Regions from separate parts of the Vibrio sp. THAF64 genome, predicted to be linked through region 1. Evidence: predicted binding sites of a transcription regulator. Region 1 holds the regulator's gene; each other region holds the start of a gene.
The links. Region 1 encodes PurR, which represses purine synthesis genes. Its sites were predicted from a motif close to TNANGNAAACGTTTNCNTNA; they were not measured.
Positions count from the first base shown of each region.

Region 1 (4,792 bases):
CAAAAGAAACAAGTAGTAGACTGGTCCAGAAACCAAACAAAGCTGCGCCGAGGAGAGTGACCACCGCTGCACCAGGGATCGAAAAGGCGGTAATGGCGACATAAGCCAAGAAATAAGTAACGGCTGCAAGCACAAAGTTGTTATTGATGTATTCAGAAAGCGCTATTTGTTGGGCTTTCGCGTTTTCTAAGGTGAGGTATTGACCAAAGTTAATACCGAGAAAAACGATCAGGCCAACCAGCAGGACACCCAACACAAGTTTCTTATTCATAACGACTTCCTCTGTTTCGAGTCTCAGGCTTTCGACTCAATAAAAATTGTTAACAAATAAGAACCGTTTGGCAAAGATTAAATTTCACAAACAATAAAAAAGCCAACCTGAGTGGTTGGCTTTTCATCAATTTTGTCGATCAGTTGTTCAGTTTGTTGACCAGCTCTTGTCGTCGCTCTGGTGGAATCACTGACCAGTGTTTTCCGTTAATCGCCCCTTCAAGCGCCCATAGCAATTCAAGAGAGACCTCAGCAGAGTGCGTTGCCTGAATGGCCCTAAACGCTTCTACTGAACCTGCCTCTTCAAGGTTTTCAACGCTATCGATACCTGCTTTCTTTAGCATTCGTTCTGTTGCCAGACGGAGGTTCGGTAGGTCTTTGAGGCGATTTGGTCGTGTTTTAGCCTGCGACGTTTTCTCTTTCTTAGCTATCGCCAATGCACTTTGTGCGAGGGCGAGAGCACGAGTTGGGCAGGAAGCCACATCGTCAGTTAAAGCGAAATATTTGGTAACGACCGGAAAACCTCGTTTTTTATAAACGTAGGGTTCTAAGCCTTCAGATTTGAATTGACTAGCCAGTTTGTCATCCGCGCGGATGTGAAGCTTATCGTTGACCACCAATGCGAACATTGTGTCGTCTGCGAAGATTCCGAATCCGCCGAACATCGAACGCGATTTTATACGACCAAGCTGATCAAAAAGCCGCATCGAGTCTTTAAGTATTGGTTTATCCATGCTGTGTTATCTCGGTGTATATTATTATACGCCACCAAATTCAGGTCCGAGAGAATAGCAAAATAATGCAGATAAAGTGTCAGTAAGGTGTCATACCGAAATAAAACTCACACGTTAGTTACTTAGCTCTAGATAACAATTACAGTGTACTGTTTTAAACGATACGGATCGTTTGCATTTTTGCCCATCGGCAACCCCGCTACCTTTCAGTCTCCTGAGTCAGGCCGGAAGCTTTGCGTCCCACTCTTTCGAAGTGGTTTGCCCTGTTCGTGGCATTAGTCGAACATTTTAAGGATAAATAAAATTTGAGGTAAGTATCACATCTCTATTGATCAAATGTGATCTTGGTTCAAGGAAATTGCGTGAAAATGATATGTCCGACTAATAGATTGAGTTATTAGTCGGACTATTGAGCATGCTATTTGTTTAAGTTGTACACCGTATCACGCACGACAATTTCAGGGTGCATTTCGAATACACGCTTTTCGTGTTCTTTGTCCTTGATACGCTCTAGAAGGATTTCAAACGCGTTTTTACCAACACGACGTTTAGGTTGGTGAACCGTTGTTAGCGGTGGTGAGAAGTACTCTGCAAGCTCAATGTTATCGTAACCAATCACAGAAATATCTTCAGGTACGCGAATACCTTTCTGCTGTAGACGACTCATTAAGCCAAGTGCCATAGTATCGTTGAAGCAGAATACTGCGGTTGGCTTGTCGTCCATGGCGACAATTTTGTCTGCCGCTAATACCGCAGTATCACATTCGAAGTTACCTTCAAGAATCCAATCTTCTTTCACGGTTAGATTCGCTTCATCCATTGCACGACGGAATCCTAGGATGCGTTCCTGACAAGCTGCCTTTTCAAAGTGTCCGCTTAAGCAAGCAATGTCTTTGTGACCGTTATCGATAAGGTATTTCGTCGCGAGGTAGCCACCTTCTTCTGAGTTATCAATGATCTTATCGGCTTGAGAACTCTCAGGGCCCCAGTCCATAACTACTTTTGGGATGTCTTTATGGCGGTCCAGCATTTCGCTCAGTTCTTCAGTCAGGTCAGAACACATAACCAAAATGCCATCGACACGCTTTTCTGCCAGCATGCGAATGTAGTCGCGTTGCTTTTCGTAAATACCACCAGTGTTACACAAGATCAAAGTGTAGCCTTGACGATAACAGTAGCTCTCAACACCATCGATGACTTCAGAAAAGAACAGATTGGTAGATTGAGTAACAAGCATACCAATGGTGCGTGTACTGTTGCACTTTAAGCTACGGGCAACAGCACTGGGGGCGTAATTCAGTTCGGTAACGGCTTCCATTACCTTTTCCTGAGTCGCTTCAGCAACAAAGCGAGTTTTGTTAATTACGTGAGAAACGGTTGTAGTAGACACGCCAGCTAAGCGTGCCACGTCTTTTATAGTGGCCATAAGGTTCTGTCCTGTCGATGACTGCCAGGAAGCATATTCAGATTGTAGAATAATTTGGCAGAAAGTATCAGAAACACAAAAACCGCTGTATTCAGCGGTTTGTCTCTAGTTCATTCGTTTTTATCGTTTGCGGTCACGATTTTAGACCGCAAACAACAGAAGAGCAAATAAAAAACGTAACAGTGATAAGTTATGTATCACACAATTACTATATGGTTACTCGCCTTTCAGATAGGCACAATCCAACTCAAGAAAGGCGATCAACAGCAATGAAACTGCAGAATAAAATCCAAACTCATCTAACGCCTGACACTTTTTACTAAATTGTGGAATCCAGCTGAGGAGCTGTTGCTGGATAAATTGCTCTTGCTCTGAAAACGCTTCTTCCATATGTCGGTCTTGCTCTAACTCATTAGAACGGATGATCAGATTGCCAAGGAAATCGAGCTCAATAGCGATATGGTCAGCTGGTTCATTAAGACCCTTTTCGACCTCGATGCCATGCTCTGCCATCAGCTTTTCCATATCAGTAGCAGGCTGATCATTGAGCAGGCCAGACTTGCCAATGTACATTGACGCGTAAGGCAGTGCGGAATCCTTATCTGACTTTAGAAACAAATCGCAGAAATCAGCGGCGAGTTCCAGTTGTGCATCATCGCGATCCATCAGTCGATTTAATGCGTCAATTACGCGCTCTATTGCTGGCTTAAGGTGGGAGTTTTCACCAAGTCCGGTCAAGAAAGATCGGATCTCTGCTGAGTGATACTGCTGAAGGTTATCTTCTGTGAGCTCTTTGGCATAAAGGCTCGACAGCCACCAGTATATTTCGGCACGTTTTTCGTTGAATGCTTTGATTTCTTGCATTAGTTCAGACTCCTGAAAATTCTACCTATTAGTTTAACGAATAAAAATGAATAGCGGTAATGGTGGTTGTTTCAGGTTGAGTGCAAAAATGGAAAGTTATGAACGCCAGAGACTAGGTTTGTTTTGAATCAATAAACACTCAGGTTTCTGGATAGTAAGCGGACAAAGACTAGAATTGTTACTGATTATGAATAGAATACAAGTGAAGACAATTCCAAGTGTAATTAAGTGGTGTAAATGAGCTATCACGTATTAGTAGTTGAAGATGACGCAGTGACTCGCAGCAAGTTGGTTGGGTACTTTCAAAATGAAGGTTATCAGGTCAGCGAAGCCGAAAGCGGCGAGCAAATGCGCGACACGCTACAAAATCATGCGATTGACTTAGTGATGCTTGATATCAATCTTCCTGGTGAAGATGGGTTGATGCTCACTCGCGAACTTCGCAGTCAGTCGGATATTGGAATTATCCTGGTAACAGGACGCACGGATAGCATTGATAAAATCGTAGGTCTAGAAATGGGCGCAGACGATTATGTAACCAAACCGTTCGAACTTCGTGAACTGCTTGTTCGTGTTAAAAACCTATTGTGGCGAATTGCCGCTGCTCGCAATGCCATCGACGTCAATGAGCAGCATAAAAATGAAGGTAATGTGGTACGTTTTGCGGAATGGACTTTCGATGTTCAGCGTCGCGCTCTGAGTAAAAATGGCGAGCCCGTGAAACTGACCAAAGCAGAATACGAGCTGTTAGTAGCTCTTTCCTCATACCCGAATCAAGTACTGAGCCGTGAACGTATCCTTAATATGATTAGTCACAGAGTCGATGCACCTAATGATCGTACTATTGATGTGTTAATTCGACGCATGCGCGCTAAGATGGAATTTGACCCCAAGAACCCACAAATCTTTGTTACCGTCCATGGTGAAGGGTACATGTTTGCGGGTGATTGACCTAAACAGACAAGCAAAAAAATACCGAGGCATGCCCTCGGTATTTTTTTAATTAAACATTACTATCGGAAGCTTGTATTGCTTTCTCTTCGTAATCGGATGCCCAGTCACGCAGAGATTGCCAGATACGGCCTAATGTTTCGTGCCAATAGCGCTCTGTTTGCTCTAGATAGACTGCCTTCGGTGCGTATTTTGCCCAAGCCTGTGTCACCTTATCGTGCGCCAAATAGTTAGTCGGAGCAGGGTAAGGTTTAAGGCCCGCAGAATGGAATTCATTCAGCGCGCGCTTCATATGGCTGGCTGATGTCACCACAACCAACTTTTTGCGTTTAACAAATGCCGCCGCTTGCCTTGCCTCTTCCCACGTATCTTTTGCGGTTTCGAGCAAAATAATATCGGATTTTGAAACCCCCAGAGCTAGAGCCACTTTCGCCATCATACGTGCGTTACTGACTTCAGACCCTCCGGCGTACCCAGACAGGATCAATTTAGACCCCGGATAGATGCGCATAATGCGAATACCTTCTGCCAATCGCATCAGGCCGGT
Region 1 covers NZ_CP045355.1:2,425,239-2,430,030, reverse strand. The annotation lists gene FIU99_RS11100 (TVP38/TMEM64 family protein) at 1-271, opposite strand, end outside; gene FIU99_RS11095 (TfoX/Sxy family DNA transformation protein) at 411-1,004, opposite strand; cyclic di-GMP riboswitch class I at 1,191-1,277, opposite strand; gene purR (HTH-type transcriptional repressor PurR) at 1,423-2,430, opposite strand; gene torD (molecular chaperone TorD) at 2,647-3,294, opposite strand; gene torR (two-component system response regulator TorR) at 3,532-4,245, shown strand; gene elyC (envelope biogenesis factor ElyC) at 4,298-4,792, opposite strand, start outside.

Region 2 (4,792 bases), 430 kb from region 1:
AGCTTGTTCGCTTTGAAAGTGACGCACAACCCTAAGCGCTCTCAAGCATTGTTTCATCAAAGGGTGAAAAGTAAGCGCTGGATGGAAAACTGGCCTCGATTACGAGTTGTGACAGACACTGATACGCCACTACTGTGAACCGAAATACACACTGGGAGTGACGCCAAAACGTGCTTTAAAAGCAGTGATAAAGCTGCTGGTGTTACTGTACCCACAAGACAGTGCGACGCAAGTGATACTTAAGCCTTTTTCCAACATAGGCAATGAGCTGACGAGTCTGGCTTGTTGTCGCCAGAACCCAAAAGCCATCCCGGTTTCTTTCTTGAACAGCCGACTCAAAGTCCGTGTGCTGGTACCAAAATCATGCGCTAATTCTGTTTGCGAGCGGGCGTCATCTGGTGTTGCTAATAGGGTATCGGCGATTTGGCGCATTTTTGCCTCCTTGGGTAGAGGTAAATAGAGATTACTCGCAGGGGCAAGGTGAATCTCATCCAGCAGAACTTGAAACTGTCGCTGTTGAGGCTCTGTCATCGCCGATAAGTTGAAATGGGTAATTCGCTCAATGAGAGCTTGAATAAGAGTGTTGGATTGAATGACCTTCGCTTGTTGCGGAAAGGCATTGAGCCAAGTTGAAGGTACGTAGATCATGACAGCTTCTATGTCAGCCACAACATCAGATCTGTGTTGTAAATGGGGAGGAATCCAGCCAAGACATGCGGGAGTAATCGTCCATTGCTGATCACTTGTTTCAATCGTAAATATACCCTTGCTCACCCAGTAAAGCTGCGCATACTCATGCTGGTGCCATTCGGTTTCGGATGCCGCTGGGTGATGAATCTTCAATATTTCAATGCAATTCATATGGCGTAATAAGTAAATATTATGTCTATTTAAAGAAATTATGCCTATTCGTTAGCCGTTATTCTATCCCTGTGTTTGAGGTTTCAAGCGTTATGACTTGGCAACCCCACGTAACAGTAATCAAAAGAGGATTGAAAAATGGATAAGAATACATCTCTAGCGCAGCAGCTTTCGGCGGTTAACCACAAAATAGTTGCCGAAGGTCAGGTACTGCCGATCGTAACATTGAAAGATGGCACTATGATTCCAACCGGAACCGTTGGGGCGATGCTGCACAATATAATCAGATACAACGAAGGGGAGCGTGGCGAAGTTGTGCAGGATTTAAAATTAGCCATTCCAGCATTGGCAAGCTTTGGTTTGTTTGAATTGTTTACGCCGGAAGAATGGATACTAGGAGATAATCCGGGCCGTTGCTTTGTAGGGCATTTGGCTCAGGCTTACATTGAACAGGGAACCGTAGAAGGTTTTAAGGGATAGTAAGTTAGAGAAAGACGCCCAAGTGATGACTTGGGCGTCATTGATTAGTCAACCAAGCCGTATTCTCTGCTCAGTACATCGATAATTTCTTGTTTCGGATTGGCACTCAGTTTGATCGGTTGCCCGGTGATCTTCTCTGCGATGCCTGTATAGGTCTGTGAAATCTCCATCAGCGCCTCAAGCGGAAGCTCGTTATCGCGCGCTAAAGCTTCACGCTCAGGCATACGTTCTTTGTTAAGCAGAATATCAGGATCAGGGAAGTGGTTAAGTAAGAACTGGCGGAAGCCTTCTTTAGAGTTTTCAACAATATGACCGTTTTTGTATTCTTGCTCATCCCAAATACGAGAAGAGTCTGGTGTGCCCACTTCATCCATGTAAATCAGCTTTTCATTGCCTGAGGCATCGTGCACATAACCAAATTCAAACTTGGTATCAACGAAGATTTGCTCAACTTGAGACAGAGCATTACTGATCACAGCAAACCCTTCGCTCAGCAGTTTTTCATACAGGCTGATATCGTTCGCGCTAGAGAAGTTGAACGCAGCAAAGTTATCTTCAATGTTCTGACGCGTGATATTCACATCGTCAGCTTCCGGGACACCGGGAATGCCTTTCAGAATGCCTTTAGTTGACGGTGTCATCAAAAGCTCAGGTAACGCGGTGTCTTTCTCTAAGCCTTCTGGTAGCTGGATTCCGCAGAAGTCACGTTCGCCTTTGTCGTAAGCGCGCCACATTGAGCCAGTAATGTACTGACGACAAATCGCTTCAATCATGATTGGTTTCGCTTTCTGAACGATCCAAACCAAAGGGTGAGGAATATCCAAGATATGGCTGTCCGCCAGACCGTTCTCTTTGAAGAGCTTAAACCAGTGATTGGAAATCGCGTTGAGTGCCGCCCCTTTACCGGGTACGCCCTTTAATCCGCCTTGTCCGTGCCAGATACAGTCGAATGCAGAGATGCGGTCGCTGATAACCATGATGGCAAGCGGTGCATCTTCCGCAACATCGTAGCCTTTTTCCTTAATCAGACGTTGGCTGTCTTCCTCTGTTAGCCAGTATACAGAGCGTACTTTGCCACTATGAACGGGTTTGTTGGTACGAATGGGAAGATCATCATTAACAGCAAGAACTTGATCAGCGAGACTCATTTAGACATTCCTATCTTTGTCAAAAATGGAAGGTTGCCGGCGAGAGGCAATCGATTTGCAGAGAATCATACCAGAACTAAATTAACCTTCCAGAGAAAAAGCAAACGTTTGCTTGTAAATGTTCTTTAGGAATTAGAAATTAGCTAAAAACAAAAAAGCCTCTCGAAAAGAGAGGCAGAAGACAGTGCAAATGAAATTAGTGGAATTGATTGTGGCTTTCAACAAAGAAGACTTCGCAATGGTATTGGCTCGCGAGATCACGAAGCAATGATTGTTCTACGAGTTCAATATTATCTGATGCGACAACAGCGCTGGCATTACCGGATTTAATTGCTTTGACTACGATTTCAAACTCTGACTGTGTTTGCGAAGACTTCATCTGAATGATCTTTTTACAGCTGACATTGTATGAAGAGAACTGTTCGTAATCTGGACGAGGGCATTCGGCAGTGAACAAGATCCATTGTTTCTGGTTAGACAACCCTGCTAAACGGCTGAGCGTCGAGTCTGCAATGTTCATTGGTTGAGTTGGTTGAGCCAATACATTGAATTTAGAAACTGAGCGATTTGTAGTGTGTACCTGAAACATAATTACTGTCCTTACATACATGCTGTATGTCTATACAGTAGTTTAATTGTGTCAGTTGATCAAGCAATATTTGTTGTCTTTTTGTACGTTTATTTTGCGTGGTATCTGAAGTTTTTTGTTTAACTGTTTGTTTTTAAGCATTAATTTTTATTTCTATTCTAGCGTTGCGATGAGATAGAAGTATGAGGAAATGTGATCTAAAACACAATTTTTCATACAGTGTTATACAGTGGTTGTCGAGGTGCCTGAATAACGTCTAGTGATGCGGCAAGTAAAGAAATGCACATGTTGAGTACCATGAGACTTTGGTATCGGGGATTTTTTTCATCAAGTGCCACCATATTCTCTGTATATATAATATTGGGCACGAAAATAGGATTAGACTTTTCTTGGTAATTCTTGAACAAATCTGCGACTATCGGAAATTCCCGAATTAACAGAATAATAATTAAAGAGAATTTGTATTGAACTCAGAAAGCAAAGCCGCTTGGATTCTTGTTGCCACTACCGCATTGGCCGGTTTAGGGTGGATTTTTTCCAAAGAAACGATTCAAGGTTTACCGCCATTTGGCTTTGTCGGTTTACGCTTTGTGGTCGCTTCAATATGTTTACTTCCTTTCTGTTTCAAATCACTCAAACAACTCAGCCTAAAACAGCTTGCTCAAGCAATGGGTGGCGGTTGTATTCTGGCGCTTGCGCTCCTTGCTTGGGTACATGCTATCGCAGTCAGTGAAACCCTTGGTGAAGGGGCGTTTATTGTTAGCTTATCTATGATTATTGTTCCTATTGTTGCTTGGGCGCTGTACAAGGAACGGCCAAAGCGTGCGTTCTGGATTGCGATGCCGATTGCGGTATCCGGTCTGGCATTTCTTTCTTTACAAGGAGAGTGGAACAGTTCAGCTGGACAACTTTGGTTCTTAGCCAATGCCTGTCTACTTGCTTTGCATTTCAATGTGAATAGCCGACTAGCACAAAACCTACCGGTACTGACACTGACTTGTATTCAGCTATTTGTTACTGGCGTTATTGCTTTAGTGGCTTCCGCTTTATTTGAGACAGTACCTGTTAGTGTGGATGCCAGCATTTGGGGATGGTTTGCTGCCAGTGCCGTTCTTGCAACTAGCTTGCGATACGTGATGCAGACGCTTGGCCAGAAACACAGCAATCCAGGCAATGCCGCCCTTATCATGCTACTTGAACCGATCTGGACCGTGATACTCAGTATTATCTGGTATGGCGAACAGCTCTCGGCCAACAAACTGCTAGGATGTAGTTTGATTTTACTCGCTCTGATTTTCTACCGCACAGATGGACGTCTCTTGAGACTCAAACGCTAATCCCCATATTTGACCAACTGGTCCGATGTCACATCATGGAGTATTTACTCTGTTCATTTATTGGCTTATTGCTAAATTGGAAAATGTAAATACATTGTTAAATTGGCAGTTCAAATGAAGCTTCATACCATTGATGGTTATATTCAGAAAATGTACTTAGCCGAGTATCCAGATAAGCTGATGCTACTGGATGGGGCGAGTAGGGCAGATGTTCCATATTTAGAGCGCTACATCACTGAAACGCTCGGGAAGCCTTTTCATTCCCTTAAGGTGGTGGTGGTGACCCACATGCACCCAGATCACGCTGGAGCTGCTCACAAGCTGAGAGAGCTGACGGGCTGCAAAATTGTATCAGCTGAGAAAGACAAGCAATGGTA
Region 2 covers NZ_CP045355.1:1,993,738-1,998,529, reverse strand. The annotation lists gene FIU99_RS09125 (nucleotidyltransferase family protein) at 1-138, shown strand, start outside; gene FIU99_RS09120 (helix-turn-helix domain-containing protein) at 130-843, opposite strand; gene FIU99_RS09115 (hypothetical protein) at 1,000-1,341, shown strand; gene FIU99_RS09110 (phosphoribosylaminoimidazolesuccinocarboxamide synthase) at 1,386-2,489, opposite strand; gene FIU99_RS09105 (SulA-like leucine-rich domain-containing protein) at 2,686-3,078, opposite strand; gene FIU99_RS09100 (DMT family transporter) at 3,543-4,415, shown strand; gene FIU99_RS09095 (MBL fold metallo-hydrolase) at 4,530-4,792, shown strand, end outside.
Region 2: a site for PurR is predicted at 2,586-2,605, ahead of FIU99_RS09110 (phosphoribosylaminoimidazolesuccinocarboxamide synthase). Genes of this name have one in related genera too.

Region 3 (4,792 bases), 350 kb from region 1:
CCCCCGATACAACGGATAGCGTGTATCTGTTATAGGGGTTGAAGTGGGCAAGATGGATTGCCTATGGCGCTTCAACGGCGGCGACTGTATCAGCGAGAGGTGAGGGTGACTAACGAATTAATTTCACCGTGACGACAAAAATTGATTATTAAAGTCGATAACAAAAAAGCCAGCGGTTTCCCACTGGCTTTTGACTAGTTTTTCTATAGGACGAGCGGGTTAGGCTTTCTCTGGAATCGCTTCCAATAGCGCGACCATTTGATCCCAGAATAGAGCAACCGTGTCGATTTTCACTTTCTCGTCTGGCGAGTGTGGGAATTTGATCGTTGGACCAAAAGAAACCATGTCCATGTTCGGGTACGGTTCTTTAAACAGGCCACACTCTAGACCAGCATGAATGACCATGATGTTTGGCTTATGGCCGTAAATGCCTTCGTACATATCACGGAAGATAGCCATGATTTCAGAGTCTGCATCTGGTTTCCAGCCAGGGTATGCGCCAGAGAAAACAATCTTAGCTCCTGCCAGCTCCGCTACGGATGTCAGCATGCTTTCAACTTGATGACGACCTGAGTCAATCAATGAACGAACTAGGCAAAGTACGTTGATCTTATCGCGTTCTGTGGTCACAACGCCCACGTTCAGAGATGTTTCTACAACGCCTTCGATCTCGTCACTCATGCGGATCACGCCGTTAGGACAAGCATTCAGTGCAGCGATAAAACGTTGCTGATCAGCAATCGCCAGTACTTGCTCGCTGGTTTCGATGGCTTCGTTGAATGAAACGATGTCTGTTTCTACTTTTCCTAACTCCTGCTTCAGTAAGTCAGTGTAGAAGTTGAATAGTTCAGCAAGCTTAGCTTCATTTTCAGCAGGGATAGCGACAGTCACGAACGCTTCACGCGGAATCGCATTACGCAGGCTACCGCCACGGAATTCAACCATACGTAGATCCAGCTCTTGTGCGTGACCGGCTAGGAAACGAGCGACAAGTTTGTTCGCATTACCTCGACCAGTATGGATATCACAACCAGAGTGACCGCCTTTCAGACCTTTCAATACCAACTGACGAGTTACGTAGCCCGCAGGGATCGCTTCGCGCTTGATGTCAAACGTCATTTCGCCATCAATGCCGCCTGCACAGCCCATGTAGACTTCGCCTTCTTGCTCAGAGTCGGTGTTCAGCAGAATCTCACCTTCTAACCAGCCTGCTTCCAGGCCAAAGGCACCTGTCATACCTGCTTCTTCATCAATAGTCAGAAGTACTTCAATCGGGCCGTGTTTAATATCGGTAGATGCCAGTACTGCTAGGCAAGACGCCATACCCATACCGTTGTCTGCACCTAGAGTGGTCCCTTTTGCGGTTACCCATTCACCGTCTATATAAGGTTGGATAGGATCTTTAGTGAAGTCATGATCCGTGTCTTCATTCTTTTGCGGCACCATATCGATGTGTGCTTGAAGAACTACGCCCTTCTTGTTTTCCATGCCAGGTGTTGCTGGCTTTTTAATGAAAACATTGCCCGTCGGATCGCGACGGACATCTAGGCCTTGCTCAGTCGCCCAGCCCACAATGTATTGAGCGAGCGCTTCTTCATGTTTAGAAGGGTGAGGGATAGAGCAGATCTTATCGAAAAACTGCCATAATGGTGCAGGTGATAAGTTGCTGATTTCAGAATGGAATTCAGACACGGATGACTCCTTAATCATAATAATGCCAGATCTTGTTAGGTAATTGCGTTAATTAAACGAACAAAAAACCAAATCTGACCTATTGGGTAGAGAGGCACAGAATAGCACTACCTAAGGTTAGGTAGTAGTAAAAGCAGAAACGAAATGTTTCGCTGTCATCACAGAACCTAGATTCAATGATTTTTCCATGTGAGACTGTATTCTTATTGAGTGTAATAAAAGTAATATCTAAATTAATATTTCTGTAATTTAATTACTAAAATCATTTGATCTGAGTCATTTTTTGAAATTTATGTGACTTTTGTCACTTTTGTTGTTGTAATTAATTTTCTTTGGGGTATATTAGTAACCAACTTCGAAAGCGAAGAGAAAATGCTCAAAGGATGAGTCCGATTTGTCGCCTCCAAGGAACTGAGAAATCAATATTTGTTATCTGTTTTCATTGATTTAGAAGGTGATAGTTATGAAAGGTTTACCAAGTGCAACATTCTGGATAAACAACTCTGTTTACACTGGCAATTTTGCATATCCAACGAGCTTCGGTTACTAATTCCGAGCTTGTGACTCTCGAACAAGTTTGTTCACCCCTATAATTGGAATTTTATTACAGCTCCTAATTTGCTGACATGATTCAACCGCCACTCAATTTGAGTGGCGTTTTTTTATCTGCTGAAAATGTCTGCCGCAATGGCATGATTTCTCTATTCTCATCAGCTTTGCTTCATTTTATTCGCATAAACACATATCCAATCTCGTTTCAGGGCTTTTTCTTCAATGTAAGTTTACGACATGGTTGAAAAAATCACCTTTCAAAGGCTCGTAGGTACATCACTGTTATGTATTGAACTAATAGGATTTTTTACTAATGTTCACTTAGGTGGGGCGTTTGAGAGCAAGTTTTACAGATAGAAATATTGATTAGAGTCCTAATTCTATCTGGAATTTGCCATTTGTAGACTTTATAATCCCGCCAATCGATTACGCAACCGTTTACTTTTACCCTTTGGAATTCGATTATGTTCGAAAAAATATTCAAGCTCAGTGAACACGGAACGAATGTAAAAACTGAGATCATAGCCGGTATGACAACCTTCCTTACCATGGCTTACATCATCTTTGTAAACCCGGCTATTTTAGCTGATGCCGGTATGGATCGTGGTGCTGTCTTCGTCGCGACCTGTTTAGCGGCGGCTATCGGCTGTTTCATCATGGGCTTTGTCGCTAACTACCCAATCGCCCAGGCTCCGGGAATGGGGCTGAACGCCTTTTTCACCTACGCCGTTGTTCTTGGTATGGGATATACATGGCAAGTTGCATTAGCAGCAGTATTTGTATCCGGTGTGCTATTCATTCTATTGAGTGTGTTTAAGATCCGAGAGTGGATCATAAACTCCATCCCACTTTCTTTGCGCACGGGTATTTCGGCGGGTATTGGCTTGTTCTTGGCATTTATCGCGTTAAAGAATGCAGGTATCGTGGTTGATAACCCGGCGACACTTGTTTCTCTTGGCTCGATTACTTCGTTACCTGCAGTACTAGCTTCAATTGGCTTCTTCCTGACTATTGCACTGGTTCACCGTGGCGTAAAAGGCGCGGTGATGATCGCTATTTTGGCGGTTACTGGCTTAGGTTTAGCGTTTGGTGATGTGCAATGGGGTGGCATCATGTCAACGCCACCAAGCATTGCACCGACCTTCATGCAGTTGGATTTTTCTGCAGTATTTGAGATCGGTATGATTTCAGTGGTTTTTGCTTTCCTTTTCGTCGACTTATTTGATACTGCTGGCACGCTGGTTGGTGTGTCTCAAAAAGCAGGTCTGATGGATAAAGATGGTAAAATTCCTCGTCTGAATAAAGCACTTCTTGCTGACTCAACTGCTACTTCGGTAGGTGCTCTGTTGGGCACGTCAAACACGACTTCTTACATTGAGAGTGTATCTGGTGTTGCCGCTGGTGGTCGCACAGGTCTAACCGCTGTTGTAGTTGGTATTTTGTTCCTACTTGCTCTATTCTTCTCGCCATTGGCTGGTATGATCCCTGCGTATGCGACGGCTGGTGCGCTATTTTATGTGGCGATCCTCATGCTTTCTGGTTTGGTGAGCATTGATTGGCGAGACCTGACAGAAGCGGCACCAGTTGTTGTGACGTGTTTGCTGATGCCTCTGACTTTCTCTATTGCGGAAGGTATTTCTCTTGGCTTCATCGCTTACGCGGCAATCAAATTATTCAGTGGTAAAGGTCGTGACGTTTCCCTTAGTGTGTGGGTGATGTCGGCAATCTTTATCTTCAAATACATTGTTGCTTAAAGAGCTTCATCAAGGGGCTGTGCGTTCTACGTTGAGTTGAATGGACAGGCCCTCAACTTTTTATTATTAGGTTTAGAACAATGAGTAAGAAATTCATTATTACTTGGGATCAAATGCACAGTTATTGTCGTGAGCTTGCTGAGCAACAAATGCCAGCAGAGCAGTGGAAAGGTATCTGGGCGGTAAGTCGTGGTGGTCTTGTTCCAGGTGCAATTCTGGCTCGTGAACTGGGTATTCGTTACGTTGATACCATTTGTATCTCTAGCTACGACCACGATCATCAACGTGATATGAGTGTATTGAAAGCACCAGAAGGTGACGGTGAAGGTTACCTAATCGTTGAAGATTTAGTGGACAGCGGTGATACCGCTCGTAAGCTGCGTGAGCTATACCCGAAAGCAAAACTGATTGCGGTATGTGCTAAACCATCTGGTGCAGCTCTTCTTGATGACTACGTGGTTGATATCGCGCAGGAAACTTGGATCGAGCAGCCTTGGGATATGTCGATTCAGTACGCTGAGCCGATCAATCGCAAGCAAAAATAATCCTCACCGGATTGTTCAGTAAAAGAGAAATGGCCCTTAATGGGTCATTTTTTGTTGGGTTGCCATTTGCCTCTCGTGGTTTTCCCAATGTTGCCTCTCCTTTCCTATCATAACTTTTCGTGAACTAATGCAGTGAACCTTGACTCTGGCCTGCCTTTTACATCGTGACAGGTATACAATGTAGAAAATTATTCTAACTAGGCCTCCTTATGTCTGAAGAAGTGAGCAAAAACCTCTCCGAAACCCTGT
Region 3 covers NZ_CP045355.1:2,778,460-2,783,251, reverse strand. The annotation lists gene FIU99_RS12980 (aminoacyl-histidine dipeptidase) at 220-1,692, opposite strand; gene FIU99_RS12975 (NCS2 family permease) at 2,709-3,998, shown strand; gene tet(34) (oxytetracycline resistance phosphoribosyltransferase domain-containing protein Tet(34)) at 4,079-4,543, shown strand; gene frsA (esterase FrsA) at 4,753-4,792, shown strand, end outside.
Region 3: a site for PurR is predicted at 2,671-2,690, ahead of FIU99_RS12975 (NCS2 family permease). Genes of this name have one in related genera too.